Regions from separate parts of the Selenihalanaerobacter shriftii genome, predicted to be linked through region 1. Evidence: riboswitches for the same ligand, from Rfam matches in the RefSeq annotation. Region 1 holds a riboswitch; each other region holds the start of a gene.
The links. Region 1 has a riboswitch for cyclic di-GMP ahead of B5D41_RS03400 (HD domain-containing phosphohydrolase). Riboswitches for the same ligand answer to the same signal wherever they lie in the genome.
Positions count from the first base shown of each region.

Region 1 (7,743 bases):
TTGTGGTTAAGGAGTATTCAGGCGGCAATTTAATCAATTTAGGTAAGAGATTAAAAGGAGAAGCTAGCAGAAAGGATTACGGTAAAATTTGGGCTAAGATTCGAGCTAAAGATCACAAGAAATTTATGGATGTAGGTTTTGAAGTAGAAGCGGTTATTAAAGATTTTTATATTGATGAAGATGCTATGCTCATGGCATTTTATCCTGATAAAAAGAGGGGTCAAATTATAAGTGAGGAAGAAGATGAAATTATAAAAGACATTGAAAAATTAGAGACTCTTTTACCTCAAGTAAAACCTGAGAATAATTGTAAATTTAAATTAGCTGATTCTAGTGACGCAGAAGATATATCTGAATTATATGAAGAAGTATTTACATCTTATCCTACTCCTATTTTTGATGCTGAATATATTGGAGAAACTATAGAGGAAGGCATGATTTATGGCTTGATTTATGAAGATGATCAATTAGTAGCTGCTGCTTCAGCGGAAACGAACTCAGAATATAAGAATGCTGAAATGACTGACTTTGCTACTTTGCCTAGTAAAAGAGGTAATGGATATGCAAGTTATATATTAGAAGAATTAGAAGAGGAATTAAAAGCAAGAAATTATCATACTCTTTATAGTATTGCGCGAGCTATTTCTTATGGGATGAATAAAGTGTTTAAAGTTGCCGGTTATGAATATACTGGTAGATTGATTCAGAATTGTCATATTGCTGGTGATTTTGAAGATATGAACCTTTGGTGTAAAGTTATAGAATAGATAGTAATTTAATAAATGAGTTATTAAGCTCCTAATTCTGAAATGGATTAGGAGCTTTTATCAGTTAAATAGATTTTTTAAGTATTTCTAAATTTCTTCTAATTTATATAGATCACTACGGCGATGTTTAAGTAGTGGTAATTCCTCTCTAATCTTTTCAAGCTTAGTTAAGTCAATTTCTTGAATGATAACGTCCTCTTTACTACCTGCTTCATGCAATTTTTCTGCCCAAGGATCAATTATCATAGAATGACCATATGCATGATAATCAGCTTCAAGGTTACGAGCAGGGGAAGCCCCAACAACAAAGACTTGATTATCGACTGCTCGAGCTTTAAGTAAAGTCTCCCAATGAGCAGGTCCAGTTACAGTATTAAATGCACCAGGGATTATAATCATTTCTGCTCCTTTATCCACCATTAACCTCATCAATTCAGGGAATCTTAAATCATAGCAGATTGCTACTCCTATATTAATAAGCTCAGTTTCAACAACTGTGACTTTTTCTCCATAGCTTAATGTATTTGATTCTAAAAATGTTACTCCATCACTTAAATCTACATCAAAGAGATGTATTTTACGATGCTTATCTAGTAATTTACCATCCGGCCCGAATATCAAACTAGTATTATATAGCTTTTCGTCTTTATCTTCTACGACAGTTTCAGGAATAGAGCCGCCGATTAGATAAATATTATGTTCTTTTGCTTGCTTAGAAAGGAATTCATAAGTCTTACCACCAGGTATTTCTTCAGAATAGATCGGAAAATAGTGATTATCATAAGGACAGTTGAACATTTCTGGTAATATAATAAGTTCAACGCCTTGCTTAACTGCTTTGGCTATCATTTTTTTCATTTTTAGAAGGTTTTTATCTTTATCAGCTATCACCTTATTTTGACATACTGCTAATTTTAATTTTTTATTCATGTTTATCCTCCTTCTTTTTTTATTTAAATAATAATTTTATTAAAAGTATTATATCTTAAATCTATTCAAAAAATCAAACCAATATTTATGAGCAATAATTACTTATTGGAATAAGTAATTATTATGATTGAATTATAAAAAATATTTATCGTCATTATTACGATAAAAGTTGATTAAGAGACATATTCTAACTAATGGAAGAGATAAAAGACAAATTATGTTTTGGCAATGGAATAAAAATATAAGGGGGAAATAACGTGAATTTTAAAAAAATAATGATTTATTTAGTCTTTTTAGGTTTATTAACATTTATATTTGTTGGGGGCTATTCTTCGTTGGTTTATGCCAATGAAAATCAACAAATTCTTCAAAAAATTAATTATAATTATTATAGCTTGCGAAGATTAGGGTTACAAAAATATAATTGTACGTTTACGAATAATGTTATTGCTGATTTAAAAAAGGTAATTACCTTACAAGGGCGATTTGATGATTCAACAAAGAAAGCAGTTAATGATTTAGAATTCTATTTAAATTATGATAATGGTAAATTTGGAATAGATAATTCTACATATAAAAGTACTGGTAATCTAAATTTTGATATAGGGTTTAAGAAGATGATTCTTGGTACTAAACAATCTATTATTAGTTTTATTAGTATTTGGAGAGGATTTGTTGTTGAACCAGTATTTGAAGAGAATAGTCAAAAGTATGATATTAAGAAGACTAAAGATGGATATGAGATTACTATTCATGAATTAAAAGCAGAAGCTACGGCTTTGTTAAATAAAGAGCTACGTATAACAGAAGTTTTAATAACCACTGATGATACAAAATTAAAAATCATTCCTGAATTTATAATAACAGAACAAGGATTACTGCTTAAAGGCTATCAAACGCATTTGAATAATGAATCAATGCAATTAAATGCAAGTATTAATTATCAAGATGTAAAAGGACTAAAAGTATTAGAAAAGGTACGTATGGAAAGTGTAATGCCAGATTCACGGAATAGCTTAACTTACAATTTTTATAACTATCAACTTAAAATAGATTAAAAGCTTGATTTATATCACAGACAGCATAAAAAATATAAGTTATAATAAATTTGGAAAACAAAATTATATAGATGGAATATTTTCTAACTACTCAACCCCCTCCCGCAGGGAACAGGAAAGGAGATGGGCGAATTGTTTCAATGTAAAAGTTGTGGTGTATTAATTGAAAAATTACGACCTAAATTTATTGACGTAATTGTTGAAGGTGAATCTAAAACCCCTCCAAATGTTAAAGAGTATCTATGTCCGGAATGTGGTGGAGTTAATTATATCTTAAATCTGGAATATTGTGATAAGTGCAAGTATTCAGATTCTTTTTTAGAAGATCCACAAACCGGTAGAGTTATTGCTACAGGATGTAGAGGGAAATGTCTTAATAATGGCTTTAAGAGAATTAATAAATAACGTATTGTATTGAATCTTGTACACGGGATGTCTTAAGTAAGTTAGGGGTAGAACTTGTTGAATCTGAAGATCAAACATGTTGAGGAGGGTTTGTAACCTTTGCTAATGTGGCATCACCGACAGCTTCTATGCCGGCTGTAGCTAGAAATATTTCTTTAGCTGAAGAAGAAGGCTTAGATATTTGTGCAGTCTGCAATGGTTGTTGGACATTTTTAAATGAGTTTGGTCATTTCATGAACGGGAATGAAGAAGTGCGAGAAAGTGTTAACATGATGCTAAATATGATGGGGCGTGAGTATAAAGGTGAAAGTGATATCTTTCATATAGGTGCTTTATTATATAAACTTAAAGATAGAATTGCAGAAAATGTTGAAAGACCTTTAGAAGGAGTAAAGATAGCTACCCAAAAATGAAGTTAACTAGTATTAAAGAAGAAGCAGATCCTGATTTTAAAGAAGGGAGGGGGGAGAAAGAATGTTATATAAACTTGATACCGATACTATGAATAATAATTTATTAAAACGAGTAGAAGAAGGAAGTAATAGTACATTACGTAATTGTTTACAATGTTATAAGTGTGGGGGGATGTGTCAAGAGAGTGATAGGTTTGACTATACGCCTAGACAGATAATTGAACAAATAATTGATGGTTTAGAAGATAAAGTATTAAATAGTAGAGCTATTTGGATGTGTGGAACTTGTGATAAATGTGAAGTAAAATGTCCTTCAGGAATAAATATGAAAAAGATAATGCAAGTTCTGCGAAAAATGGCTAGAGAAAAAGGAGTTGAACCGAATACCTCTCGAATTAATAGAAGATTTGAAAAGAAAGCTCACTGTCCTAAGAGAAAAAATGATCAAGATCAATAAATTATAATAACTATACCTATATTATGTACTTATTGCCTAAGGTTCCTTATTGGAGTCTTAGGTTTTTTATTATGTACATACTCTATAATCAAGTTTATTAAATAATCATAATTAATAAATAAACATGGTTGACAAATAATCACATTTATAATAATATATTACTAGGAGTACTTTAAAGTTTAAACTGGGGGTGTTAATTAATTTAAATTTAGTTACTGTTATCAGTTAGAGAAGTAGAGAAGTCAGTAAAACCAAGGAGGGGAATATCTACATGACAGTACAAAAAGAAGATATTGATCGATTAGGAGATAATAAGAAAGAATCGAATCAAGTATTTTATATTTCATTGGGTATTGTATTTGCTATAGTCTTTTGGGGTTTATTAATGCCAGAAAATTTTGAAAATACGGCAAATTCAATCTTTAACTTCTTAGTAAGTAAATTTGGTTGGTTTTATTTAACTTCTATGTTTTCATTTGTGGTTTTTTCGATCTGGATTGCTTTTAGTAAATATGGCAGTATTAAATTAGGGCCAGATGATGCAGAGCCTGAATATAGCATAATTTCTTGGTTTGCTATGTTATTTAGTGCAGGTATGGGAATTGGACTTGTTTTTTGGGGAGTTGCAGAACCTTTAAATCATTATATGGCGCCTTTAGGTGCTCAAGGAGGAACAACAGCTGCTGCAAATTTTGCAATAAAAAAATCCTTTTTTCATTGGGGATTACACCCTTGGGCTAATTATAGTGTTTTTGCGTTAGCTTTAGCTTATATGCAGTTTAGAAAAGGTAAGCCAGGGTTGACTAGTAGTATATTTATTCCGTTAATTGGAGAGGAGAGAGCCTCAGGGAGTATTGGTAAGTTTATTGATATTCTAGCTATCTTTGCAACTGTAGCAGGAGTAGCAACTTCTTTAGGTTTAGGTACTTTACAAATCAATAGTGGACTTAATCATTTGTTTGGTATACCAGAGACTGGTTTAGTACAGATAATCATTGTAGCTGTAGTAACTCTTTTATTTATGATTTCAGCAGTTAGTGGATTAGATAAAGGTATTAAGATTTTATCAAATACGAACATAACCTTAGCTGTTCTTTTAGTAGTGGCAGCAATTATTATTGGTCCTACCGTATTGATTATCAATGCATTTACTGAAGGGGTAGGTGCTTATTTAAATTCATTTATTAAAGATAGTTTACAAATTGGAGCATTTAGTGATAGTAGCTGGTATGGCAGCTGGACTATCTTTTATTGGGCTTGGTGGATTGCTTGGGCTCCATTTGTAGGCACCTTTATAGCACGTATCTCAAGAGGTAGGACCATAAGAGAATTCGTCGGAGGAGTTCTATTAGCTCCTACACTAGCATCATTTATTTGGTTTGCTACATTCGGTTCTCTAGGTATTAATTTAGGGACAGGAATTGCCAGTAAAGCTATAGAATCAACTCCAACAGCTTTTTTCGTTGTTATGCAAAATTATCCTTTAGGTAGTTTAATATCATTTATAGCAATCTGTTTACTCTGTACTTTCTTCATTACATCTGCTGATTCCGCTACATTTGTGTTAGGTATGATGTCATCTAATGGAGATTTAAACCCAACTACCAAAAGAAAATTAATTTGGGGGGCAATTCAATCCTCATTAGCTTTAGCACTTATGTTAGCTGGTGGCTTATCTATGTTACAGACAGCTTCGATAGCAGCTGCCTTTCCATTTGTATTTGTAATGATATTTGGTATGGTTTCTTTAATTAAAGCTCTTAGAAATGAAGAAGTTGTTAACTAAATATATTTAATAGCTCCCCGAGTATTAGGTAGTTTATAAAGCTAGCTAATACTTGGGTTTTATATTTTATACTTATAATAGCATAGTTACATTTAAATGTCAATCATGATTATAAATTAAACATGATTATACAATGGAAAATAATAGTTAATATTATAGTATAATTTCTGCATTATATTTAAAATAACTGATTAATATATAAGATGATTTGTTCAATATGACCTTTTTGTGTTCTTATCATAAGATATTAATATTTTGGTTTTTTAATAGGAGATTAAAAAAATTTATAGTATTATATAAAAGAGGGAATAAAATAAAAAAGATATTTAAATTATACTACATAAGGAGGAGAGGAATGATGATGAAATTATATCAATTTGAAACATGTCCATTCTGTATAAAGGTGAGAAATAAACTAGATGAGCTAGGGTTAGATTATGAAACTATAGAAACTCCTAGAGATAGAGATAAGAGAACAAAGGTAAAAGAGTTAACTGGTCAAATTCTAGTACCAGTTTTAGAAGATAATGATGGGACTGTAGTATATGACTCTAGTAGAATAGTTGAATATTTAGATGAGCAGTATGGTAATTAATTAATAATAAATATATTTTAATGATTAATTTCATTGTATGATTTTTACAATAACTATTTGGAATACTGGTATATTATAGTATATTATGGACAAATGTCCCCTTGACATTAAATATGGAAGAAGATATAATATGTTGTAAATAGTTAAATTTTGTGTTTATTATAAAAACAAAGAATATTATTAGCATTTTTCCTCGAAAAAGGCACACTTATTGAAAGGTGAGGTCGCAAAGCTCTAAATCTAAGGTATGGTATTTGACTATTAATAATATCATGCTATGATCGTTAAGCTACCGAAGGTAATAAAGGTTATCAGGGATAGCCCTATTCTTCTATGAGGAATAGGGTTTTTTAATTTAAAAAGGTTTAAGGGGAAATGTATTATGAATGGTAATGATCTGAAGAGGACATTTTTAGCTTGGAAAGAATTCACATCAGGACAGAAGGTAAGTATCACGGTTAGGGAGACGGTTTTAAAGGCATGGCAACGGTGTGAGGAGTTAGGTGCTCCTATTGATGGGTTAAATGTACAGCAGTTACTTACTAAAGATCTAAATGGGTTAAAGGATAATAATAGAGAATTAATTAAAGCTGCTAAGCCTTTAATGAAGCAGTTATTTTCTCAAATAGATTATTCAAAATCATTATTAATATTAGCTGATAGTGAAGGTTATCTTATAGAAATAGCAGGTAATCAAGAAATGCAGGAACATTTAAATGAATTAGATATTACTGAAGGGGTACAAGTTTCGGAAGTAGAAATGGGAAATAACTGTGTTGATTGTAGTATTAGATTACAAAAACCAATCAAGATTGAAGGACCAGAACATTATAATAGATCATTTCATAATTGGAATTGTTATGGCTCTCCAATACACAATGATGATAATCAGATTGAAGGAGTTTTAAGCTTGATAACTCCATTATCCAATTCTAATTCATATAGTTTAGGGTTAATAATATCTACGACTAAAGCTATTGAAAACCAGTTAATATTAAATAGACGTAAATTAGTAGTTGACTCAAACTCTAATTTAGTCGATACTTTTTCAAAGATAATTGAATTAAAACATTTATATACTTCAAAACATAGTAAAGATGTGGCAATGTATTCAAAAGCAATCGGTATAGAGCTTGGTTTAGATGAAAAGTCTATGTATAATTTAAGATACGCTGCGTTATTACATGATATAGGGAAAGTAGGTATTTCTGATAATATTTTAAATAAACCTACTTCATTGACTGACCAGGAGTATAAGGAAGTACAAAAGCATCCAATAATTGGAGCTAATTTATTAAAACAAGTCGATTTAAGTGATGAAATAATATTGGG
Region 1 is NZ_FUWM01000005.1:196,559-204,301, forward strand. It holds gene ablB (putative beta-lysine N-acetyltransferase) at 1-767, shown strand, start outside; gene B5D41_RS03365 (carbon-nitrogen hydrolase family protein) at 855-1,697, opposite strand; gene B5D41_RS03370 (hypothetical protein) at 1,955-2,755, shown strand; gene B5D41_RS03375 (hypothetical protein) at 2,888-3,160, shown strand; gene B5D41_RS03380 (hypothetical protein) at 3,268-3,573, shown strand; gene B5D41_RS03385 (4Fe-4S dicluster domain-containing protein) at 3,635-4,030, shown strand; gene B5D41_RS03390 (glycine betaine uptake BCCT transporter) at 4,302-5,816, shown strand; gene B5D41_RS03395 (glutathione S-transferase family protein) at 6,175-6,411, shown strand; cyclic di-GMP riboswitch class I at 6,603-6,708, shown strand; gene B5D41_RS03400 (HD domain-containing phosphohydrolase) at 6,794-7,743, shown strand, end outside.

Region 2 (7,743 bases), on a different contig from region 1:
CCTTTTTTAGCTAATCTCAAAACTTCAGTATTAATATCTGTAGCTAAAATCTTAATATCCCAATCATCATCAAAAAATTCTCTTAGAATAATAGCTAAACTATAAACCTCTTCTCCACTAGAACAACCTGCACTCCAAATTCTAATCTTCTTATTACATTTATCTGCTTTAATTTGAGGCAATACTCGATCTTGTAAAAATTGAAAATGATACTTTTCTCTAAAAAACTTAGTTACATTAGTAGTTAATAAATTGCAAAGGTGAACTAATTCACTTTCACTCTCATTTAGTAATTGATAATATTCATCAAAACTATCTAAATTTAATTCTCTTAAGCGTTTAGATAAACGTGAATGAACCATAGCTTTCTTCTTAGTTGATAGATTTAAACCAATTGTTCGCTGCATTAATTCACTGATTTGATTAAATGCCTTATCACTAATCTTTACTTTAAAATCCATAATAAATCAACTCTCTTATCCATCGTCCTCTATTAATTCATCATCAGATTCGTCTTTTACTATATCCTCCTTTTTATCTGTTACTTGTCCTTCTTCACTCATTTCTCCCTCATCTAGTCGATTAAGTGCTCTAAATTCTTTAAAAGATAAAAGCTTTTCTAATTCCAACAATATTATCAATCGCTCATCAAGCTTAGCCATACCTTTGATAAATTCTGTTTTAATATCCGAACTAAATTCTAAAGCTGTTTGGATATCTTCTTTAGAAAAACTCAAAATATCCGACACATGATCGACTATTATTCCTACAATCTTATCCTTAACCTCCAAAATAATAATTACAGTAAAGCTGTCATATTCTCTTAATTCAAGATTAAACTTTTTCCTTAAATCAACAATTGGAATGACTTCCCCTCTAAAGTTAATAACACCTTTAATTACTTCCGGAGCATTTGGTACTTTAGTCGGTTGATGATATCTAATAATCTCCTGTACTTTTAATACATCTACTCCATACTCCTCATCGTCAACTCTAAAGGTTACAAACTGATTTTCAGCAGAAATATTCGTCAACTGTTGATTTAAAATATTCATGGTATTATCATTGTGCTCTTCTGTTTGCATGAATTCCCCTCCTATCTGACTGCCATTCTTAGTATTGTAGCTACATCTAAAATCATAGCTACATTTCCATCTCCTAAAATAGTAGCTCCAGCCATACCCTCTACATAAGTATAATTATCCTCTAAACTCTTGACTACTGCCTGCTGTTGTCCCAATATTTCATCCACTAATAAACATGTCTTTTTTCCATTCTCTTGAACAATAACTAAGATTCCTTTTGTTGGATTAATCTCTTTAGCCTCTATGTCAAGTACTTTATGTAGTCTAGTAAGAGTAACATATTCATTTCTAATTTTGATTACTTCACCTTTTCCTTTGACAGTCTTTACATGCTGCTCTAAAGGCTGAGTAAATTCCACAATCGAATTTAACGGAATAATAAAATGATCCAAACCTATTTTAACTACCATGCCATCAATAATAGCCAAAGTTAACGGAATTTTTAATTTAAAAGTAGTTCCTTGACCTAGCTCACTAGAAATATTAATAGTACCTCGCAGGTTTTCAATATTACTCTTAACTACGTCCATGCCAACCCCACGCCCAGAAGTCTCCGTTACTTTTTGAGCCGTCGAAAAACCTGGCTCACAGATTAATTGATAAACCTCATCGTCTGTCAAATTCTGTTCTGCTTCAATTACACCTTGATTAACAGCCTTATTTAAGATTTTATCTCTATCTAGTCCTTGACCATCATCTGAAACATCTATTATTATATTCCCTTCTTGGTGATAAGCATTTAACGTAATAGTCCCTTTTCTAGGTTTTCCATTCTCTTCTCTTACCTCAGGTAACTCAATCCCATGATCAATGGAATTTCTAATCATATGCTTTAATGGATCCCCAATCTTCTCAATAACAGTTTTATCCAACTCGGTTTCTTTACCTTTAATCTCTAAATCAACTTCTTTTCCTTGCTCTTTAGATAAGTCTCTTACCAATCTTCTAAAACGCAAAAATGTATTTCCGATTGGAACCATCCTTGCTTTCATAATCTCTTCTTGTAAATTATGAATTCGTTTATCCATCTCATCTAAAGAGGTTACTAATTTCATATTAGAATTTACATTATTCTTTAATGCTAACTCTCTTACTTTAGCTTGAGAAATGATCAATTCTGCCATAGAATTCATTAATGCTTCTAATTTATCAGTATCAACCTTAACTGTACTCTTAGCTTTAATTTCTCGACTTTTTTGTTGCTCTTTAACTATACTCTCTACTTGTTTTTTATTGACTTTACCGTCCTCTGCTAAAACATCTCCAATTTTTTTCTGTTTAGCTAATGCCTCTTGAATATCTTCTTCCTCTAAAATCCCTTTCTCTACTAATATTTCTCCAGTCTTTTTATCAGCTAAAGTTAAATCTAAACCTTGAGTGAAATTTTCAGTAATATCTTCTATCTCTATCTTATTATCAAACTCAATAAAGATAAATACATCATTAATTTTTTCAATAGGCTCTTTAGTCTTAATTAGTAACGTTAGTTTTATATAACACTCTTCTGGATCAAGATTATAAATATCAGGAATCTTAGTTAGATTAATATTTCTATCAAGAACTTCTCCTAAATCACTTAATTCCCTAATTAATAATAAATTATCAGTCCCTGTTACGAATAAGTTAGAATTAAAATCAAGACTTATTTTATAAACTCTTTCTTCATCTATGCTGCTACCTTTTACTTTGGCATGAGATACTACTTCATCCTCATCATCAATACCTAAAAAATATTGTAATGATTTACTTACCTCTTGTACGTTTGCTACATCAAATTCGTATTTCGGTTCAATAATAGACTTTACCATATCTTCAACTAAATCTCGACTTTCTAAAAGCAAATTAATTATCTCTGAATTAATATTTAAAGAACCATTCCTGAGTCTGTCTAATAAGTCTTCAGCATGATGAACAAAATCTGCTATTTGATCTAATCCAGTCAAGCTAGCACTCCCCTTAAGAGTATGCATTGCTCTAAATATTCTATTGATTAAATCATGATTATTTGGCTCAGATTCCAATTGTAATAAATCAATCTCTAAATTAGCTAGAAGCTCTTCTGCCTCTTCAATAAAAATATTAATTAAATTCTCATCGCTCATCTTGCCCCTCCTTTCTATCTAGCTTTCTTATCTAATAAATTTCTTGGCTACACTAATTAACTGCTCCGGCTCAAACGGTTTCACTAACCATCCAGCTGCTCCTGCTTTTTTACCTTTCTTCTTCATTTCTGCCTGTGACTCTGTAGTTAAAATTAAAGTAGGAATAAATTTAAACTTGCTATCCTTTTTAACTTCCTGTACAAAAGTAATACCATCCATTTTTGGCATATTAACATCCGTAATAATCATTTTTGGCCTTTCAGTAGGTGAATCATTCTCTTTTAACTTTTGTAAACCATCTTCTCCATTTTTAGCTACGATAACTTCATACCCTTCTTTTTTTAAAGTATACTTAACTGAAGAACGAACAGTTCTTGAATCATCAACAATTAATATCTTCTTGCCCATCATTCACTTCCTCCTCAATTACATTGAATAGTTCACTAACTCCTGCTAACTTTAAGCTCTCTTTAAAACTGTCTGTAGGACTCTTAAAGAATATATTAAATTCTTCATTTAAAGCTGTCTTTTCTAAAGATAATAATAATTGAATACCTGCTCCATCAATAATATTCATATCTTGACAATTTAAAATTAAATCTTCTTTAATATCTAATCTGCCTAGAATCTTATCTTTAAAAGATTGTACAGTATAGATAGTTAACTCTTCCGGAATCTGTAGTTCTATTGCTGAATCAGCAACCATATTATCCCTCCTTCACCTCAATAACTTCATCTAGATGAATTAACTTAATAATTTTTTCTATATAATCACTTTTAATATTAACTAAAGATAATTTACTATTAACCTCACTCAATCTTTTTTGGCTTAATAATAATTTCCCTATACCAGAACTATCAATCATCTGCACTTCAGAAAAATCTAGAATGATTTCTTTAATCCCTTGGTCAATAAATGAAAATATCTTCTCTTTTAATTGTTTAGAATTAGTAATATCTATATTCTTACTTTCTATGTAAATCATTACCTCATCCTGTGATTCCTTAACTCTCATTAATCCTACCTCCTCTCTTAAAATAATGTTAGTTCTCCTCCTTCACTACCTACATCTATCTCTAAATCAGTAATTTCCTCCTGAGCTGTCTTTCGTTCTAAATAACTAGTAAATTCATTCATTAACTCCTGTAGTCTTTCATTATGTCCTACCCAATCATCTTGACCTATTTTTGTTAAATAATCTTCTTTTAATTGTAAAGCTTTACACTCAAACTCTTCTAAAGAATCAATAATTTCTTCTCCTTGATCTTGTAAAGTGTAGCATTCATCTATCTGCTGATTAACTGTCTCTATTTCACAGACTAAACCATCAATAGATTGCTGTAAAGCTTGAATAGCTTCCTTAATTAACTGCTTAGTTAATAATAATTTTTCTTCTGAATCTGCAATAGTTTGGGTAGATTGATTAATCTTATTTTTAACTTCTACCGATATATCTATAAACTGACTGTAATTAGTCTCTAAATTTTCTTTTAAGTCATTATATGCCTGTTGATTATATTTACTAGAGTCAATGAAATCTTTAATTGCTGATTCAATATCTTTGGCAAAATCTTTCTTAGTACCTAACATCCGGGTAAATTCAATCTTAGCCAAAAGTTTAATCTTATTAAATTGACCTGCAACCCCACTAATATCTGAGAATTGATCTTGAATCTTATTCATATTTTCATAAAACACTGCTTTATCACTGATTAAATGGGAATATCTATCTTCTATTCCCTCTAATTCACTTGTTAATTTAGGAATAAAATCAATTAATCTTTGATAAATCAATTCTAAACTAACCTTATCTGTCGATCCAGATCCATTAGAACCTCCAGCAAAAAAGAGACTTAACTGCTCCCCATCCTCTCTAATCTCATTCAAATCAGAACTCATCTGAGTAAACTCTTCTTGAATCGTGAATAATGAATCGTGTAATTGCTTCAAAATGTTATTCATTAATTTTTTAGATAAATTTAACACTTCAGTAATAAAGACTAACTTGTTTAAAATAACTTCCTCTTCACTATTAGCTACCTCAAAATCCTTAATCTCTTGTTGAGTACTTAACATAATTTCAATTAAGTTCTCTAAATTCTGTCTAATTATATCTTGATTTTGAGCTAGAATAATAATATCGTAGATAGGTTCTACAGATTGTTGAATATGTCCCATAAAGTCCTTTAACATATCTGCAATAGTCTGTAATGAATCTAATATATCTTCAAATATCTCTTTAATTTCCATTCGGTAATTAGATGAAATATTTTCTTCAATTGTTCCTAACTCATTTAAATCACCTGTAAACCCTTGATACCACTTCTGTAAAGTTAATATACTCTCTTCAATAAATTCATACTTATCTTTAATATTAGCAGCTAAACGATTAATCTCATTAGAGATCACTCTAAAGCCTGCCCCATCTTTGCCAGCCTTAGCTGAAACTATAATAGCATTAATTGAAAGGTCTTCTAGCTCACTTAATACTTCTTCTAACTCTTCAATTAAATTTAATACTTCCATGAATTGAGCTTCTTCTTCATCATTATCCATTATAAAATCATCTAATATCTCAGATACTTTATCTCTAGCTGATAATGAATCATAGACCTGATGAATCTTCTCTTCTAAGTTTTCTAACACCTCATTCATTTGAAAGTTAGTATCGATTTCAGATTCAGGTTCATCAGTTTCTATAAAATAATTAATTAATAATTTAGTTTCCTCAATAGTTTCATCTATATTCTCTTCAATCTCAGGTAATCGGTTTGAAATCAATCCATAGAAGTCTTCAGTCTTATCAATGATATCTTCTAAAGATTCTATGTTGTGCTTCAAACTATAATTTAAGTCATCTATTATGTTTTGAAATACCTGACTAGATTTAGCCAAGCTATCACCTCCCTAACTAATTTAAATCTCTAAATATATATGATAAAAGCCAAAAACAACAAACCTTATCCCTAATTAGGGATAAGGTTTGTTGTTACACCTATCCCATGGAAGCCAGACAGTCTTAGTATAAAATCAACTATACCTTAGACTCATAGCTTTGCGTCCCTTTCTTTACAAAAGGTATGCCTTTCTCACGGAAAATTTTAATTATTAATCTTGTGAGTTGTCGCACATGCAATATCATATAAAAAACATCCTATAAAATATTATGTAGTTATAAATTATATAAGTTTATACAAAAAATTTGTCGCTAATAAGCTTATTATGTATGCATTTATATATAAAGTATATTTCTTGTATATTATATTAGTTATTTCGACTATTATCTCTTTTTTCCTTCTTTATTAAGTATCTTTAATACTATTTTATCTATTTCTTTGCTCAAATTTATGATTTCTTTATTTACTAAATCATTCTTTACTTCAACTAACTTAGATAATTTTACTAATTTTTTATTTAGTGTCATATTCAGTTCATTAAGTTCACTACTATTTGGTTTCAAACCATTTCTCCTTTCAAAATCTTTTTAGCCTATATATATAAATGACAAATAGTTTTTTATTCTTCATTTATTATTCCAATTCCTTTAATATAATTCTTATTCTACTATATTTTAACATATTAACCTTTCTAACTGATTACATCTCACTTACAATGTACTTACATACCTAAATAAATAATTAAAGGAGTCATCTTATTAATAAGATGACTCCTTTAATATATTCAAACTATAAAGTTATTGACCTATAATACTCTTCTATCCTAGAATTAGGATTAATCTTTAATTCCTCATTTAAAACTTTTTTACAACTCTGATAAGCTTTAATTGCAAAAGACCGTTGCCCCATTTGATTATAGCTTTTCATTTTATAAAAATATGCCTGTTCAAAGTGTTTATTAATCTCTAACATTCTATCTGTTAATTTAATACATTTTTCATATTCCCTATTCTGATAATAATATATTAATAATTCATCAGCCATATCTAAAAATAAACTCATGAATCTTTCTCTTTCTTTAGTAATCCAATCTTGATATAAATCACCTGGTAATAAGTCACCTTTATATAGATTAATAGCTTGGCGGTAATAGTTTATCCTAATTATATATTCATCTGCTTTCTTGCCTTTGTTAAACAACTTTTCAAATAGAGCTACATCATAATCATAAGCAATACTTATATTTAAGCCATAAGAAGATCCTTGTCTAATGATGAAATATGGTTCTTCTTGTGCTGACCTTGTTGGCTCTAAAATTTTATTCAATGCATTTAATGTTACATTAAAACTTCTTTTAGCTGCCTCAATCGCTTTATCTGCCCATAATAAATTACAAATCTTTCCTCTAGAAATTAATTTTTTATGATTAACTAAGAATAATTTAAAAAGCTCTTTAGCTTTCTTTCTTTTCCAATCCTCTTCTACAACTTCTTCTCTTCCACGAAATAATTTAAAATCACCTAAAGCTTGGACCCTTAAAGGGTACCCCGGATGCCTATTTAATTTTGATAAACCAAGTTCATTTAATAATTTATTAACATAGTCAGATTTAACCTTCAACTTACGAGCTTCTATCAAAATAGGAATAAAATAATTAG
Region 2 is NZ_FUWM01000006.1:43,515-51,257, forward strand. It holds gene B5D41_RS03605 (CheR family methyltransferase) at 1-461, opposite strand, end outside; gene B5D41_RS03610 (chemotaxis protein CheW) at 477-1,085, opposite strand; gene B5D41_RS03615 (chemotaxis protein CheA) at 1,097-3,187, opposite strand; gene B5D41_RS03620 (response regulator) at 3,215-3,595, opposite strand; gene B5D41_RS03625 (STAS domain-containing protein) at 3,570-3,893, opposite strand; gene B5D41_RS03630 (STAS domain-containing protein) at 3,895-4,203, opposite strand; gene B5D41_RS03635 (methyl-accepting chemotaxis protein) at 4,221-6,083, opposite strand; cyclic di-GMP riboswitch class I at 6,190-6,283, opposite strand; gene B5D41_RS03640 (hypothetical protein) at 6,469-6,648, opposite strand; gene B5D41_RS03645 (AfsR/SARP family transcriptional regulator) at 6,875-7,743, opposite strand, start outside.
Region 2: linked by a shared signal. The riboswitch ahead of B5D41_RS03635 (methyl-accepting chemotaxis protein) and the one ahead of B5D41_RS03400 (HD domain-containing phosphohydrolase) in region 1 are both predicted to bind cyclic di-GMP.

Region 3 (7,743 bases), on a different contig from region 1:
CAGGAGAAGGCAAAAGAATTATTAACAATATTAAGAAAGGAAGAACTACCAGCTATTATTTATACCGGTACTAGGAATAATGTAGGAGAGTTAATGGAATTATTAAACAATAAATTTTCGGTAATAGGCTATCATGGTGGTATGTCACTTAATTATCGTAAAAAAGCACAAGATTTATTCATGAATGGTGAGCGGGATATAGTAGTTGCTACTAATGCATTTGGAATGGGAGTAGACAAAGAAGATGTTAGACTAGTAGTTCATTATAATTTTCCTGCAAATATAGAAGCTTATTATCAGGAAGCTGGACGGGCTGGGAGAGATAGATTTTCTAGTAAATGTATTTTGTTATATTGTCATCGAGATACTCGTTTAATAAAATTCTTTATTGAAGCTGATTTTCCGGAAAAAAATTTAATTAAAAGAGTATATAAATGGTTAATAGAGTTAGAAAATAATGAGATTAGAGGGGATATATATGATCTAGCTGCTAGAATACCATTTTCTATTAGTAACAGTAGTTTAGAATCAATTCTTAGTCTTTTAATTAAGAATAATTATTTAAAGAAAGTTAGATCATCTGAAAAAAGTGATGTCTATAAATTAATAAATCCGGTTTTACCAGAAGAATTGCAGTTTGATTTTAAAAGGTTAAAAAAATTAAAGAAGAATAAATATAATAAATTAAAAAAGATTCAAGAGTATGCGACTACTGATAAGTGTCATCATCAATTTATTTTAAATTACTTTGGTAATACTGAGGAATTAGAAGAATGTCCAGGTTGTGATAACTGTTTTAATATAGATTTAGACCAGGTTACTATTAGAGAAGAAAAGATTATTTATGGGATTCTTAAGATGATTAATAAATTAGATGGAAAATTTGGCGTTACAACAGTAGCGAAAATTTTAGCTAAATCAAAAGCTAAGAAAATATTAAAAAGAGGATTACATCGGTTAGAAAATTATGGTATGTTAAAGAATTATACTCAAAAGAAAGTAATTGAAGTTATTAATAAATTAATTAAAAAAGATATTTTACAAAAAACAGACCAATTATACCCTACAATTGAACTTGCTCACTCAGGATATAATCTTTTACAAAATCCTTACTCTCTTAATTGGTCATTAAATTTGCCTCAGAAGAAATTTAATGATGTAGAGAAAAAGTTAGATAAGAAAACCTTCAAAGCAAATAATGCTAGAAATGAATTATCAGCTAATAAAGCAGAATATTTAGATAGGTTAAATATAAAGCAGTTAAGACAATTAGCTTTAGATATAGGTAACAAAGGAATAAAGAAAGATTTATTACCTCAATTATATAATCATACAGATTATGAAGTTAGGAGAAGAGCATGTTCAGCGGCTAAAAAATTAGCAGATAAAGAATTAGTAAAGTATATTGCTCCTTGTCTGCAGGCAAAAGAAGCACAAGTTAGACAATATGCTTTAAAAGCAGTTTTAGCTAGTGGATGTAAAGAAATGCTTGAAGTGGTCTATGATGTTTTAGATAAGGAGAGTAAAGATTACAATATAAGGTTATGTAAAGAGATAATAGATGAGTTTAAATGTAAAGATAATTAGTAATTATAAAAATGATATCTATAAAAAGCCTCCTAGAATAGGAGGCTTTTTGCATGCATAATATACATATACAAGTATATTTAGGTAAGAATAATATATGAAAGAGATAGTTGGAAGGAGGTTAGAAATGGACCGAACATTCAAATGGGTTATGATATTAGCATTCTTAGCAATAGGTGGTTTAATTTATGTAAATAACTTTAGAGAAACTCCATCACAACCTAAAGAACCGCCACAACAAACACAGCAAGAAGTCACCAATGGATGTATTTCCTGTCATAGTGACCAAACTGCTATGCGAAAGTCAGGTTATCCAGAATTTTATTTCACTAATGCTATAGTAAGAGAACAGAGTAAAATGCCAGGAGTTAAATGTGAGGATTGTCATTTAGGTGATTCGACGACTACTGATAAGGAGAAAGCACATGATGGTGTTTTGCGTAATATGGTGATTGGAGTTACTGATGAGTTAAAGATGCAGCCTGTAGATGAAGTAGTAGCTTTAAAACCTCGTAAAGATAAGAGAGTCAATAAATTATTACCTCATATAGAAGGTGTAAATGTATTAGGTTTAGAGTATGGTCTTAAAGAAGAGGAACTTTTAACATATGATCCAGATTTAGCTAAAAAGACTTGTGGAAAATGTCATACTAAAGAGTTTGAGGAGTATAATGCTACTCCAATGGCTGCTGCTCGTTTCCAGAGTCTATATACTGATTGGACAGCTGTTGGACCTCATAATTGTCGACCCTGGCTTGTATATAGTGAGCCGCAGAGAGGTTTATTAAAACAACAGCTAGATAAAGGTTTTTCTGAAGTCTATCAATCAGAGAATAATCAAGAACGCCTTAATGACCAGCTAGCATCTAATTTAGATTTAAAAGGATTATCAGCTACTCAACGTGCTTGTAATCGTTGTCATGCTGACTGTAACGGATGCCATTATATGCCGCAAGAAGAGAAAGGTGTACATGTTTTTAGTAAAACCCCTACAGCTATTAGCTGTTATGGTGGAGGCAGAGGGACTATCTGTCATGCAGGGCCAGAAGATAGAAGACGAGGTGCTGGTTATATTAGAGGAGATTATGCTTTTCCAGCTGGTTTACCTACCGATGTGCATAATAGTCTAGGTTTAAATTGTATAGATTGTCATCAAGGTAGTGAGAATAATAAACATAATCCTATTAGAAGAGTAGAACGAGAAGAGACTTGTGCTAATTGTCATCAAGATAAGTTTAAAAAATTACAGAATTCTACACATAAGAATTTAGTCTGTGAATCATGTCATATTCAAAAATTAGGTGGATATCAAGCTACAGTAATAGCAGCCGGCAAGACAGCGGGATTATCCTTTCCATTGACTAAACATAAACAATATTATGGTACAACTGAACGACCAATTTTAATCAAAGACCAAGAGGGGCAATGGATTCCGGTTAAACCAACACCTCATGTAGTTAATAATGTTTCTAAAGAATTTAAGTCTTCAAATAAGGTTTCATTTAGAAATATTAAGAATTATAGACCAAACTCTCATGATGCTTATTATACTATTGGCACTGTTACTGCTCCGAATGGCAGTAAATCATTATTATGGTTTCAGATGGACAAGATGTCACATGCTATTGGACCAGGTCGTTCTTGTCAAGATTGTCATGCTACAGCTCAGCAAAAATATAAGTCTCAATGGACCTATACTGGACAAGTACCAACAGAAAAAGTTAGTGGTAGTCATTGGGTAGTAGCAGATAAACAGGGTTTAAGGATAGAAGATATCCAAGTGGAAGAAGATTTTACATTAGGTAAAGGATATGAATTAGAAGATTTTGCTTACTGGGTTTATGAAGATGATTTTAAAGCTAATGGAGATTTTGCATTACCTAAGCTTAATACAACTTCTTTTGAAGGAAATCCTCATCAAGTAAAGTAGCCAATTATTAAAAAATATAATTAAAGTAATACAGATTAAGATCTCCTATTATCACTTAGGAGGTCTTAATTAAAATTAAAATAATGCTATTAAGTTTAAAAAGGATAGTAAATTAAAAGTTGAAGTTGCTTTCTTATATGATGAAGTTTTTTACCGATTTTAAGGTTAATTTTTGCCATGGAATACCTCCTGTTTGAATTCTTGTGCACTATAACATATTTTGATATAATATAAAGCATGGATTATATTGCACATGTATACATCATATTGTAACAGTAAGAAGGGAGTAAGGTCAATGGCAGCTAAGAATCTATCATTTAAAGCAGGAGTTAAAGCAGGAGTACCTATTGCTTTAGGATATATACCTATAGCAATTACTTTCGGTTTAGTGGCAAAATCAACTGGGGTACCAGATTATATTAGCATTATGATGTCACTATTAGTATTTGCTGGAGCAAGTCAATTTGTAGCAGTTAATTTACTAGCATTAAGTACAGGACACTGGCAAATCATAGTTACTACTTTGATTGTTAATTTAAGACACTTTCTAATGTCAGCATCAATGGCGCAAAGAATTAAAAAGAATACTCCTAAAGGATTAAGAGCATTATTAGCATTTGGAATTACTGATGAAACATTTTCCATAGCATCGTTACGACCTGAAAATGAATTGAGTTTTCATTTTGTATTAGGATTAAACTTAGTTAGTTATAGTAGTTGGGTTTTAGGAACTGCCGGAGGAGTCTTCTTAGGTATGGGATTACCACAAACACTTCAAACTAGCATGGGAATTGCTCTTTATGCTATGTTCATTGGGATATTAGTTCCTAATTTAAAGAAATCTTATGCAATCTTAATTGTATCTTTGATTACAGTAGTAATTAATACTTTTTTAAGTTGGACTTCATTTTTTAGCAGTATTTCAACAGGATGGAGAGTAGTAATCACAACTATATTAGCATCGGCACTTGGAAGCTATTTCTTTCCTAAGGAGGCGGTTTAGTAATGGAAAATTTAATAGTTTTAATAATTGGTATGGCTGTGGTTACTTATGTCCCTCGGATGTTACCTATTGTTTTATTACAAGATATGGAGTTACCTAATTCTTTGCGGAGATTTTTAGAGTTTATTCCGTTTGCAGCCATAGGTGCATTGATTTTTCCGGGAATTTTATCATCTACTGGAAGTAAAGAATCAGCAATTATTGGTGGAATAGTTGCAATCAGTTTAGCTATTTTTGAAATCAATTTATTATTAATAGTAGTTAGTAGTATTTTTGGAGTCTTTTTCTGGGAAATAACATTTTGATTATTCAATTATTTAGATAAAAATGCAGGAATTTACTGTTAGAGTATATAAATAAAGTAATATGGAAAATATTACTAAAATATAATATTGTTTTTAAAAGATTATATTAATCCTCGAAAATGGCACATCTATTGAAAGATAGGGTCGCAAAGAGTTAAATCTAAGGCAAGATCTTTGATTTTGTTATGATTGTTAACTTGTCGAAGGGAATAGGTTCTAAAGATGTTAAGATTATTTTAGAAGTATTAAGCCTTATTTCTCTTAGATATGCTAAAAGAGGAATAAGGTTTATTCTATTTATAAAAAAAGGAGGTGAATTTATGAAAGGTGTTTTCAATAAAATACAAGCTAGTATTAAGAATAAATTAATAATATTATTTTTAATACTATTATCAATAGCTATAATTACTATAAGTTATTTAGAATTAAAAACAACAAAAGAAATAATAAAACATAATTTTATTAAAAAGACTATTCATGAAATTGAACAAGCTGATAATATGATTAACCTATATCTTCAAACTTTAAAAGAAGACTGTAAGATGTTAGCAACAAATCCTATTATTCAGAATCTTAACCAGCAAACTTCTACTTCTTATGTGAATAAATCAACAAATCAGGCATTACAAAGGATTAGTCCCAATCCAAAGCTTCATAGACTATTTAAAAATTTCATTGAATCACATTCTAAGTTATCATATGTATATATTACAACTAAAAATGGAAGTTATATACAGTGGCCTAAAAAAGTAAATGTAAATAATTATAATCCCAAAACAAAGCCTTTTTATAAAAAAGCTATAAAGAATAAAGAAGATGTAATCATAACAGATCCTTACTATCAGTCTTTCAACAAATCATTTAATATTAGTTTAGCTACAACAATTGATAATGATCATGGAAAAACTATAGGAGTTCAAGGGATGGATATTAAACTAGATAGTTTAGTAAGGATAGTAGAGGATATTAAAATTAAGGACACAGGATATATAATTCTAGCTACTGATGAAGGAATTATTTTAGCAAATCCTAAAAGACCAGAATTAAACTTTCAGGATATCAGCAGCCTTGAAATTGAAGAATTAAATAATATAAAGGAAATGCAAAAAGCCAATTTTGAAACAGTTATGAATAATAAGGGGTATTTTATCAGTCTATATACTTCTCCTCAGACTAATTTAAAATTTATATCAATAATTGAAAAGGCTGAGTTGATGAAAATTTCAAATCAAATATCCAAAGTAATATTTTGGATAATACTTATAGTTGTAATTGCTATTATAATACTTAATATAATTTTAACTAATAAATGCTTACAACCTTTAACTATAGTTACTAATTTTGCTCAGAATATTTCTAATAATTTTAGTGATGATAAGTTGAGTATTTCATCATTAGAAGTAAATTCTAATGATGAAATAGGAGAATTAGCAATAGCTCTTAATAAGATGCAAGATAGATTATATAATAGGGTAACCAGATTGAATGAAACAAATGAAAAGTTATATAAAAAAAAGAAAGAGTTACAAAAATATTTTGATATTTCAGAGGTCATATTTTTAGTTTTAAATCAAGATAAAGAAGTAACTTTAATTAATAAAAAAGGATGTGAAATCCTAGGATATTCTCAAGAAGAAATTATAGGTAAAGATTGGTTTAATAATTTTGTTAAAAAAGGAGATTTAAAATTAAGATCACTATTTACTGAAATGATAAATGAAAATCCAGAGGCCATTAAATGTTGTGAAAGTGAAATCATAACTAACGAAGGTGAATTCCGAAAAATAAGTTGGCATAATACGATTTTAAGAGATAAGAATGGTGGTTTTCAAGAAATGGTTAGTTCAGGTATAGATATTACTGAAAAAGAATTATTAAAGGCGGAACTTAAAAGTAAAGAATTGAAGACTGAATTTTTTGCTAGTTTATCACATGAATTAAAAACACCGTTAAACATTATATTTTCTGCCTTAAAGATGTTGGACTTATATTTGAATAAAAAGGCAGATTTAGAAGAAAGTAAACAGATTAATAGATATTTAAATATGATTAATCAAAATGGTTATAGAGTTTTAAGATTAGTAAATAATTTAATAGATATTAATAAAATAAATAATAATTCATTTGAATTAGATTTGCAGGATTATGATATAGTAGAGGTTATTAAAGAGATAGTCGATTCAGTTAAAGATTATATAGAGAATAAAGATAGGGTATTACATTTTAATATAGATGTTAATAAAAGAGTAATAGCTTGTGACCCATTTAATATTGAAAGAATCATGTTAAACCTCTTATCTAATGCTGTTAAATTTACAGATGAAGATGATATAATATCAGTTAATATCAAAGAGCAAGAAGAAAATATTATGATTTCAGTTAAAGATACAGGGGTAGGCATTCCAGAAGCAAAGCAAGACGTAATATTTAAAAGATATGGACAAGCAGATAAATCGCTTATAAGGAATAGTGAAGGAAGTGGAATTGGATTATCTATTGTTAAATTACTTGTAGAAATGCATGATGGTGGGATTAGAGTAGAGAGTGAATATGGAAAAGGAAGTGAATTCATTGTAAAACTACCAGTTAAAAGAATATCAGAAGAGAAATTAAAAGAGGATTATAGGTATGCGAGTCAAAGTCTTGATAGTAGAATAGGTATAGAATTCTGTGATGTAAGTAGATAAAGAATTATAAAAAGCTACCATTTTGGTGTTTTTTTACTTAATTTGCAGGTAAATGTTAAAAGATGAAGAATAGAATAATTAAAAGGGATGCTAATAGCAAGGAGGAATGAATATATCATATGGATGCTAAAAATCAACAAGAGGTTATAAAGAGGGCGATAAAAGAGAGAAGTGTTAGAGGAAGTCTAGAATGTGAAGTAGCTCAAGAGATTGCTTCAGAATTAGAAGTAG
Region 3 is NZ_FUWM01000021.1:13,107-20,849, reverse strand. It holds gene B5D41_RS11175 (RecQ family ATP-dependent DNA helicase) at 1-1,587, shown strand, start outside; gene B5D41_RS11170 (cytochrome c3 family protein) at 1,715-3,517, shown strand; gene B5D41_RS11165 (AzlC family ABC transporter permease) at 3,813-4,520, shown strand; gene B5D41_RS11160 (AzlD domain-containing protein) at 4,523-4,825, shown strand; cyclic di-GMP riboswitch class I at 4,937-5,030, shown strand; gene B5D41_RS14005 (ATP-binding protein) at 5,146-7,512, shown strand; gene B5D41_RS11140 (hypothetical protein) at 7,632-7,743, shown strand, end outside.
Region 3: linked by a shared signal. The riboswitch ahead of B5D41_RS14005 (ATP-binding protein) and the one ahead of B5D41_RS03400 (HD domain-containing phosphohydrolase) in region 1 are both predicted to bind cyclic di-GMP.

Region 4 (7,743 bases), on a different contig from region 1:
ATGGAGATAGACCAAAGATAGAAGTGGTTTAATTACTATGCGGATTAGATTAGGGGATAGATTTTAGGATCTTCCCCTAATAATCTATAAATAAAAACTAAAAAATTTAAAAGGGGCGATTTATAATGAAAATGTATGATTTAACTCAACCATTAAGTACTTCTACACCACCTTGGCCAACTTATGAACCATTTGAAATGAAGTATTTCAAAAGACTATCTACTGAAAGGGTAAATGGTCAAATTATTAGAACTAGTAACCATGTTGGTACTCACTTAGACGGAGAGCGCCATTTCTGGACTGCTGGTAGAGATATTGCTAGTATTCCTTTAGAAGATTTAGTTGGACCAGCAGCAGTAGTTGACGTTAGCGATGCTGTAGGAGAGTATGGAATTTATACTCCAGAAATGATCGAAGAAAGAGTAGAAGTTAAGACAGGTGATATTTTAATTATCCATACAGGATACCATCATTATGCATATAATAAGGAAGAAGCTGATGAAGAAGCTTATATGTGCAAGCATCCTGGACCTAACATGGAATTTGCTGAATGGTGTATGGAGAAAGAAATTAAGTGGGTTGGTGTTGATTGTGGTTCTGCAGATCACCCAATGAATACAGTTATTCGTAAGTTAAGACCAGACTTAGCTGAAGAGTGTGAAGAAAAGCTTGGTAAGCCGTTAACTGAAATTTTCCCTGATGAAGGTCGTCAGTTAATGCACACTAAATTATTCCCAGAAGGAATCATTCATGTTGAGAACATGGGTGGAGAAATTGATGAATTATTAAATCAAAGAACTACTATTGGATGTTTCCCTTGGAGAATGGTAGACGGTGAATCTAGTATTTCTCGTGTAGTTGCTTTTGACGGAATGGAGTAAGAATCAATTAAGATATTCTATAAATTAGAGTCCTATTAAAAAAGGCCAAGGTGGATTACATCTTTTAGTTCAGTCCTCCTTGGTCTCTTTTAAACTTAACTTTTGAATTAAATAATAGATTATATATTTTGGCTATTAATTTTGAGAATATTAAATCATAAATTGGAAAGGTGATTGAATAATGGAGAAGAGAGTGGCAGTAGCATTAGGAGGAAACGCAATTTTACAGGCTGGACAGGAAGGCACTGCTGATGAACAGTTAGCTAATGTTAAGAATGCTTGTGAACAGATAGCTAAGTTAATTGATAGTGGCTATGAGGTTGTAGTTAGTCATGGTAATGGTCCGCAAGTAGGTAGTCTTTTAATTCAGCATGAAGCTGGTAGTGATGAAGTACCACCTATGCCTTTAGAAATTTGTGGGGCACAGACTCAGGGACAAATTGGTTATATGGTACAACAATCTTTAGGAAATGTTTTTAGAGAATTAGATATTAATAAGAATGTGCTTACTACAGTAACTCAGGTAGTTGTTAATGAAGACGATGAGGCTTTTGCAAATCCTACTAAGCCAGTTGGTCCTTTTTATTCTGAAGAAGAAGCTAAAAAGGCTATGGAAGAAAAGGATGAAAACTGGATAGAAGATAGTGGACGAGGCTGGAGAAAAGTTGTTGCTTCCCCTGTACCACAAAAGATTGTAGAAACAGAATCTATCAAAGAATTAATTGCTAATGACAATGTTGTTGTAGCTTCTGGAGGTGGAGGAATTCCAGTAGTTGAAGATGAGAACGAACAACTATCTGGTGTTGAAGCAGTTATTGATAAAGACTTGGCTACTCGTAAATTAGCTGAAGAGGTAGATGCTGATATTTTGATGATTTTAACTGATGTACCAAATGTAGCAATTAATTTTGGTACTCCACAACAAGAGAATTTAGGTATACTAACTATCGCCGAGATGGAAGAATACCAAGCAGAAGGTCATTTTGGTACTGGTAGCATGGGACCTAAAGTACAAGCTGTAGTGGACTTTGTGAAGAATGGTGGAGAGAGAGCTATTATTACTTCTTTAGACCAAGCTTTAGAAGCTATTGAAGGTAAGACTGGAACACAAATCTGTGCTGATAAAGATGCTGTTAATCAGATAGCATAATTTAAGGAGTGAATAGATATGAAAAATTTTGTAGCAGCAGGTGTACAAATCGCTGTTAAACCTAATGATGTAGAAGCTAATTTAAATAAGGTTGTTAAATGGATAGATAAAGCTGTAGATGAATATGAAGCTGAATTGATCGTTTTTCCTGAGAGTATAACTACAGGATTTGATCCTGCTATGTCAGCTGATGAGTTATATGAATTAGTAAGTCCTATTCCAGGTAAAGTAACTGATCCAGTAGCAGAAGCTGCTAAAAAACATGGAGTTTATGTTGTTTTACCAACTTATGAATGTGGTGAAGAACCAGGTGTTGTTTATAATTCGTCAGCTCTAATTGGACCTGATGGCGAAGTAGTAGGAGTTTATCGTAAGACTCATCCTTTCCCTACAGAAAGATTAGCTGGAGGCGGCTGGGCTACTCCGGGTGGAGAGGCAAAAGTATATGATACTGAATTAGGTAAGATTGGAATGATCCTTTGTTATGATGGTGATTTCCCAGAATTAAGTAGATTGTTAGCTGTTAGAGGAGCAGAAGTAATTCTTAGACCATCAGCCTTATTAAGAAGCTTTGATATTTGGGAAATGACAAATAAAGCTAGAGCATATGACAATCATGTATATATGATTGGTGTAAATGCTGTCGGACCTGACGCTGGTAATAATTATAACTTTGGTCATAGTATGATTGTAAGTCCAATCGCACAGAAATTAGCTCAAGCCCGAGGCGTTGAAGAAATTATTGCTGTCGAATTAGATAATGATCCTATTAAGAATGTAAGTTTCGGTACTAAATCCCCTATGATCTTTGATCATTTAGAAGATAGAAACATTGGTATGTATGAAGAAATTTTAAAAGAGGCAAAAAGTCAGTTCGAACCGTCTAAACGAATCCCTTATAAGAAAACAGAAAATAAGTAAGTAGAAATAAATAACCATTGATTAATAATTTTAACCCCTTAAAATTAATTTAATAGATGATAAATTTAAAGAGGTAGCAACTCCCCCTTTTTTGTAGTTTCCCCTTGCAACTTTATTAATAAATTACAAAATGATTAATTGCTACCTCTTTTTATTATATATAATGGATTATAATTTAATCAAGATAATTTATGTTACCTTGACAGTATTTGAGACAACTGATATAATTAAGATTACAAGGCAAATTACTACAAAATTAGACTATATGTATAATAATACTACATATGAGTAGTAAATATAATTTACATAAATTAAAATATCCCTGGTAAAATAGCACGCTTATCGAAAGGTAAGGTCGCAAAGTCTTGAATCTACGGTATAATATATGCTATGATTGTCAGACTGCCGGAGGGGATGATAGGTTTATAAGTGGATTAACCCTATCCCTCTTTTATTAATTGAGGGTAGGGTTTTATTAATTTTATTTATCAAGTAAGGAGAGATAATAAGTATGAATTTAGTTGAGAAGTTACGTTCTAATTTAAGATTTAAATTAGTAGCTTTAATGATGGTGATTTTAGTCTTAGTAGTAACAACTATTTCTGGCTATCTTATTTATAAAAACCATACAGAAACGATGGCTAATTTTAGAAGGCAAGGTGAAGTATTAGCAGATATAATTAAGACTAGTAGTATGAATGCTGAAACTGCTTATAAACAAGCTGAAAATGTATTAGAACAAGATATGATAGCTGAAGCTAAATTATTAGCTAATTTAGTAGCAGCAGGTGATATTAATAATCAAGATCTAATTAAATTATCTAAAGAGACTGGGATTGATGAATTTTGGATTACTGATGGCAATGGAACAGTAACTTTAACTAATTTTACAGACGGATTAGGGTTTACTTTTCCAGATGATCCAGAGGCACAAGCTTATCCATTTAGAGCGATATTAGATAATCCAGATAAAGTGGTAGCTCAAAAAGCTATGGTTCGTGATGTAGATAATACTTTATTTAAGTTTGTTGGAGTCGGTAGATTAGATAAACCAGGTATAGTTCAAGTAGGGATGGATGCTAGTGTTTTAACTACTCTGAATGAGAAAATAGGTTTACAAAAGATTATAGACCAAGTCAGTAGCCAAGAAGCAATCTCTTACATAACAATTATAGATAAGAACTTACAAATAACGGAGAGTAGCAGTAATTATAAAAAATTCAAGGCAGAATTAAAGAATTATGTTAAAAAGAATCAAGGTATGCTAGGGCAAGTAATTAAAAATGGAGAATATAAGACTCAGTTATTGGAATTAAAGAATGATTACATTTATGAAATAATAGTTCCGTATAATGGAATGGCTTTAAGGATAGGTCTTGATTTCAATGAAACTGCAGCAGCTATGAATGAATCTAGAAATAGGGTGATTATGATTAGTATCATCTTATTATTGATTGCTGGTTTAATTATTAATTTCTTTGCTAAGAGAATTACAGGACCAATTCTAGATTTAGTAGAAGTTAGCCAGACAGTAGCAGCTGGAGACTTCTCACAGAAGATTGAAATTGACAGTGAAGATGAGATAGGTGAATTAGGTGAGTCTTATAATTATATGTTGAGTACTATTCGTCAAATCATCAAAGATATTTATGAAAATGCTGAACATTTAGAGACAGTCTTACAAGAAGCAACTGCGAGTGTGACGCAAGTTAATCAGAATACTAATCAATCTAGAGATTCAATAGGTGAGGTCAGTAAAGTCATTGGAGAGGTTTCTACTACTATTGAAGAATTATCTGATCGTTCCCATGATATATATTCAGCAGGAGAAAAAACATTTTCTGAAATTAAGAATACAGATCAAAAGATTGAATATGGTAATAGGATTTTAGATGATGCGATTGAATCCATGAAGAATTTAGAAAATAAAGTTGAACAGATTGGCGAAATTTCCAATACAATTATGGAGATTACTGAGCAGACGAATCTATTAGCTTTAAATGCTGCAATTGAGGCAGCACGGGCTGGAGAACAAGGTAGAGGTTTTGCAGTAGTGGCTGATGAAATTAGAGAGTTAGCTGAAAGGAGTGCGACCTCAACGCAAAAAATCCAAGATATAATTAATGGAGTAAAAGGTGCTACACATAATATGCGTGAAATTACTATAGGTACTGAAGAATCTGATGAGAATAGTATTGTTGATATTTTTGATTCAATCTCTGAAGCTTCAAACTTAATTACTGAAAATATGGATGATGTAATTGAAACAAGTGAAGACCAAGCCAGTAAGACAGAGGAAACAAGTGCTTCTACTGAAGAAATTTGGGCTTCTACTGAAGAGATAAATTCTAAGTTTGAAGAAGTAGCAGAATCAGTATCACATTTACAGGATATGTTAGAACAGATTGCTAAAGACAGTGAAGATTTAGTAGATAATATAGACGATAAAGTAACCAATATATAATAATATTACTTCTTTAAACTTATTATATGAAGATAAATTACTCAATAAGCCAATAATATATAATTAGATGGTCAATATATCTTGTGAGATTAGGGTATGTTGACCATTTTATTTGTAATTATTTCCTTTATAACTGTATATACTAACTTTATATTAACCATTATTAGAGATTGTTGCTTCAATTCCCAGGCTATGTTATAATGATAAAAGGTATCTAGATGTATATATGAAAGGGTGGTGAAGTTAATGAAGATTGACCAGGCTACAGTAGAGAAGGTAGCTATGTTAGCTAGGTTAGAATTATCAACAGAAGAAGAAGAAAAAATGACAGATCAATTAAATGATATTTTAGATTATGCGGACAAGCTAAATGAGTTGGATACTGAAGGTGTTGAACCAACAGCTCATGCTTTGCCGATTAAGAATGTTTTTAGAGAAGATGTTGTAGAAGAGTCATTAGATCGGGATATTGCTTTAGAGAATGCTCCAGAAAAGAAAGATGGGTCATTTAAAGTACCTAAGGTTATAGAAACTGGAGAGTAAATCGGTTAAGGAGGGACTGGAATGAAATTTTATGAATTAACTGCTCATGAATTGCATGAGAAGTTAAAAGCTGGTGAAGCAAGCGCACAAGAGGTAGTAGAAGCTATTTATGAACGAATTGAAGAAATAGAAGATGATGTACAAGCTTATATGACTTTAACTAAAGAAGTAGCATTGGACAAAGCTAAAAAGGTAGATGAAATGCTTGCTAATGGTGAAGAAATAAGTCCTTTAGCAGGAATACCAGTAGCTATTAAAGATAATATGTGTACTGAAGGAATAAAGACTACTTGTTCTTCAAATATCTTACATAACTTTAAGCCGCCTTATAATGCAACAGTAGTTGAAAAATTAGATAATGCTGATACTATTATGATTGGCAAGACGAATTTAGATGAATTTGCTATGGGTTCTTCTACTGAGAACTCTGGTTTCTTTACTACTAAGAATCCTTGGGATTTAGAGAGAGTACCAGGAGGTTCTAGTGGAGGGTCAGCAGCAGCGGTTGCTGCCGGAGAAGCCCTTATCTCTTTAGGGTCTGATACTGGTGGTTCAATTAGACAGCCAGCTGCGTTATGTGGTGTAGTAGGAATGAAACCTACTTATGGATTTGTGTCTAGATATGGATTAGTAGCTTTTGCTTCTTCATTAGACCAAATTGGACCATTTTCTAAAGATGTGACGGATTGTGCTTTAGCTTTAAATTATATTTGTGGTCATGGCCCACATGATTCCACTTCGGTTGATAGAGAAGTACCGGACTTTACTGAAGCTTTAGTCGATGATGTATCTGAAATGAAGATTGGAATTCCTAAAGAATACTTTGGTGAGGGAATAGATGCTGAGGTGAAGGAAGCAGTAGAAGCAGCTATTGAAAAATTAGAGGAATTAGGAGCTACTTGTGAGGAAGTTTCTTTACCACATACAGAGTATGCTTTGCCGACTTATTATTTAATAGCACCAGCAGAGGCTAGTTCAAATTTAGCTCGTTATGACGGAGTTAGATATGGTTATCGCTCTGAAAATGCTGATGGATTAATTGATATGTTTAAGAAGACTCGTAGTGAAGGGTTTGGAGATGAGGTTAAGCGTAGAATTATGCTAGGAACTTATGCTCTAAGTTCTGGATATTATGATGCTTATTATCTTAAGGCACAGAAGGTTAGAACATTAATTAAGGATGATTTTGAAAAAGTATTCGAAGATTATGATGTTATAATTTCACCAACTTCTCCATCAACAGCATTTAAGATTGGAGAGAAGAGTGATGATCCATTACAGATGTATATGTCTGATTTATGTACAATCCCAGCAAATCTAGCTGGAATTCCAGGTATTTCAATTCCTTGTGGATTTGATAGTGAAGGTTTACCTATTGGACTACAATTCTTAGGTAATCATTTTGCTGAAGAAAAATTAATTCAAGTAGCTTATGCTTTTGAACAGAATACAGATTTTCACCGACAGCGGCCAGAACTGTAATTTAATTGTGGAGGTGTAGAGAATGCTAGAAGATTATGATATTACTATTGGGTTAGAGGTACATGCCCAATTAGATACAGATACTAAGATTTTCTGTAGTTGTAGTAATGAATTTGGGGCAGAACCTAATGTGCACACTTGCCCAGTCTGTTTAGGTTTGCCAGGAGTATTACCAGTTTTAAATAAGAAAGCTGTAGATTATGCAGTTAAAGCAGGCTTAGCTTTAAACTGTGATATTGCTACTTTTAGTAAATTTGATCGTAAAAATTATTTTTATCCTGATTTACCAAAGGCATACCAGG
Region 4 is NZ_FUWM01000004.1:93,834-101,576, reverse strand. It holds gene B5D41_RS01870 (CaiB/BaiF CoA transferase family protein) at 1-32, shown strand, start outside; gene B5D41_RS01865 (cyclase family protein) at 126-881, shown strand; gene arcC (carbamate kinase) at 1,063-2,031, shown strand; gene B5D41_RS01855 (carbon-nitrogen hydrolase family protein) at 2,050-2,952, shown strand; cyclic di-GMP riboswitch class I at 3,275-3,362, shown strand; gene B5D41_RS01850 (methyl-accepting chemotaxis protein) at 3,464-5,416, shown strand; gene gatC (Asp-tRNA(Asn)/Glu-tRNA(Gln) amidotransferase subunit GatC) at 5,663-5,959, shown strand; gene gatA (Asp-tRNA(Asn)/Glu-tRNA(Gln) amidotransferase subunit GatA) at 5,981-7,441, shown strand; gene gatB (Asp-tRNA(Asn)/Glu-tRNA(Gln) amidotransferase subunit GatB) at 7,464-7,743, shown strand, end outside.
Region 4: linked by a shared signal. The riboswitch ahead of B5D41_RS01850 (methyl-accepting chemotaxis protein) and the one ahead of B5D41_RS03400 (HD domain-containing phosphohydrolase) in region 1 are both predicted to bind cyclic di-GMP.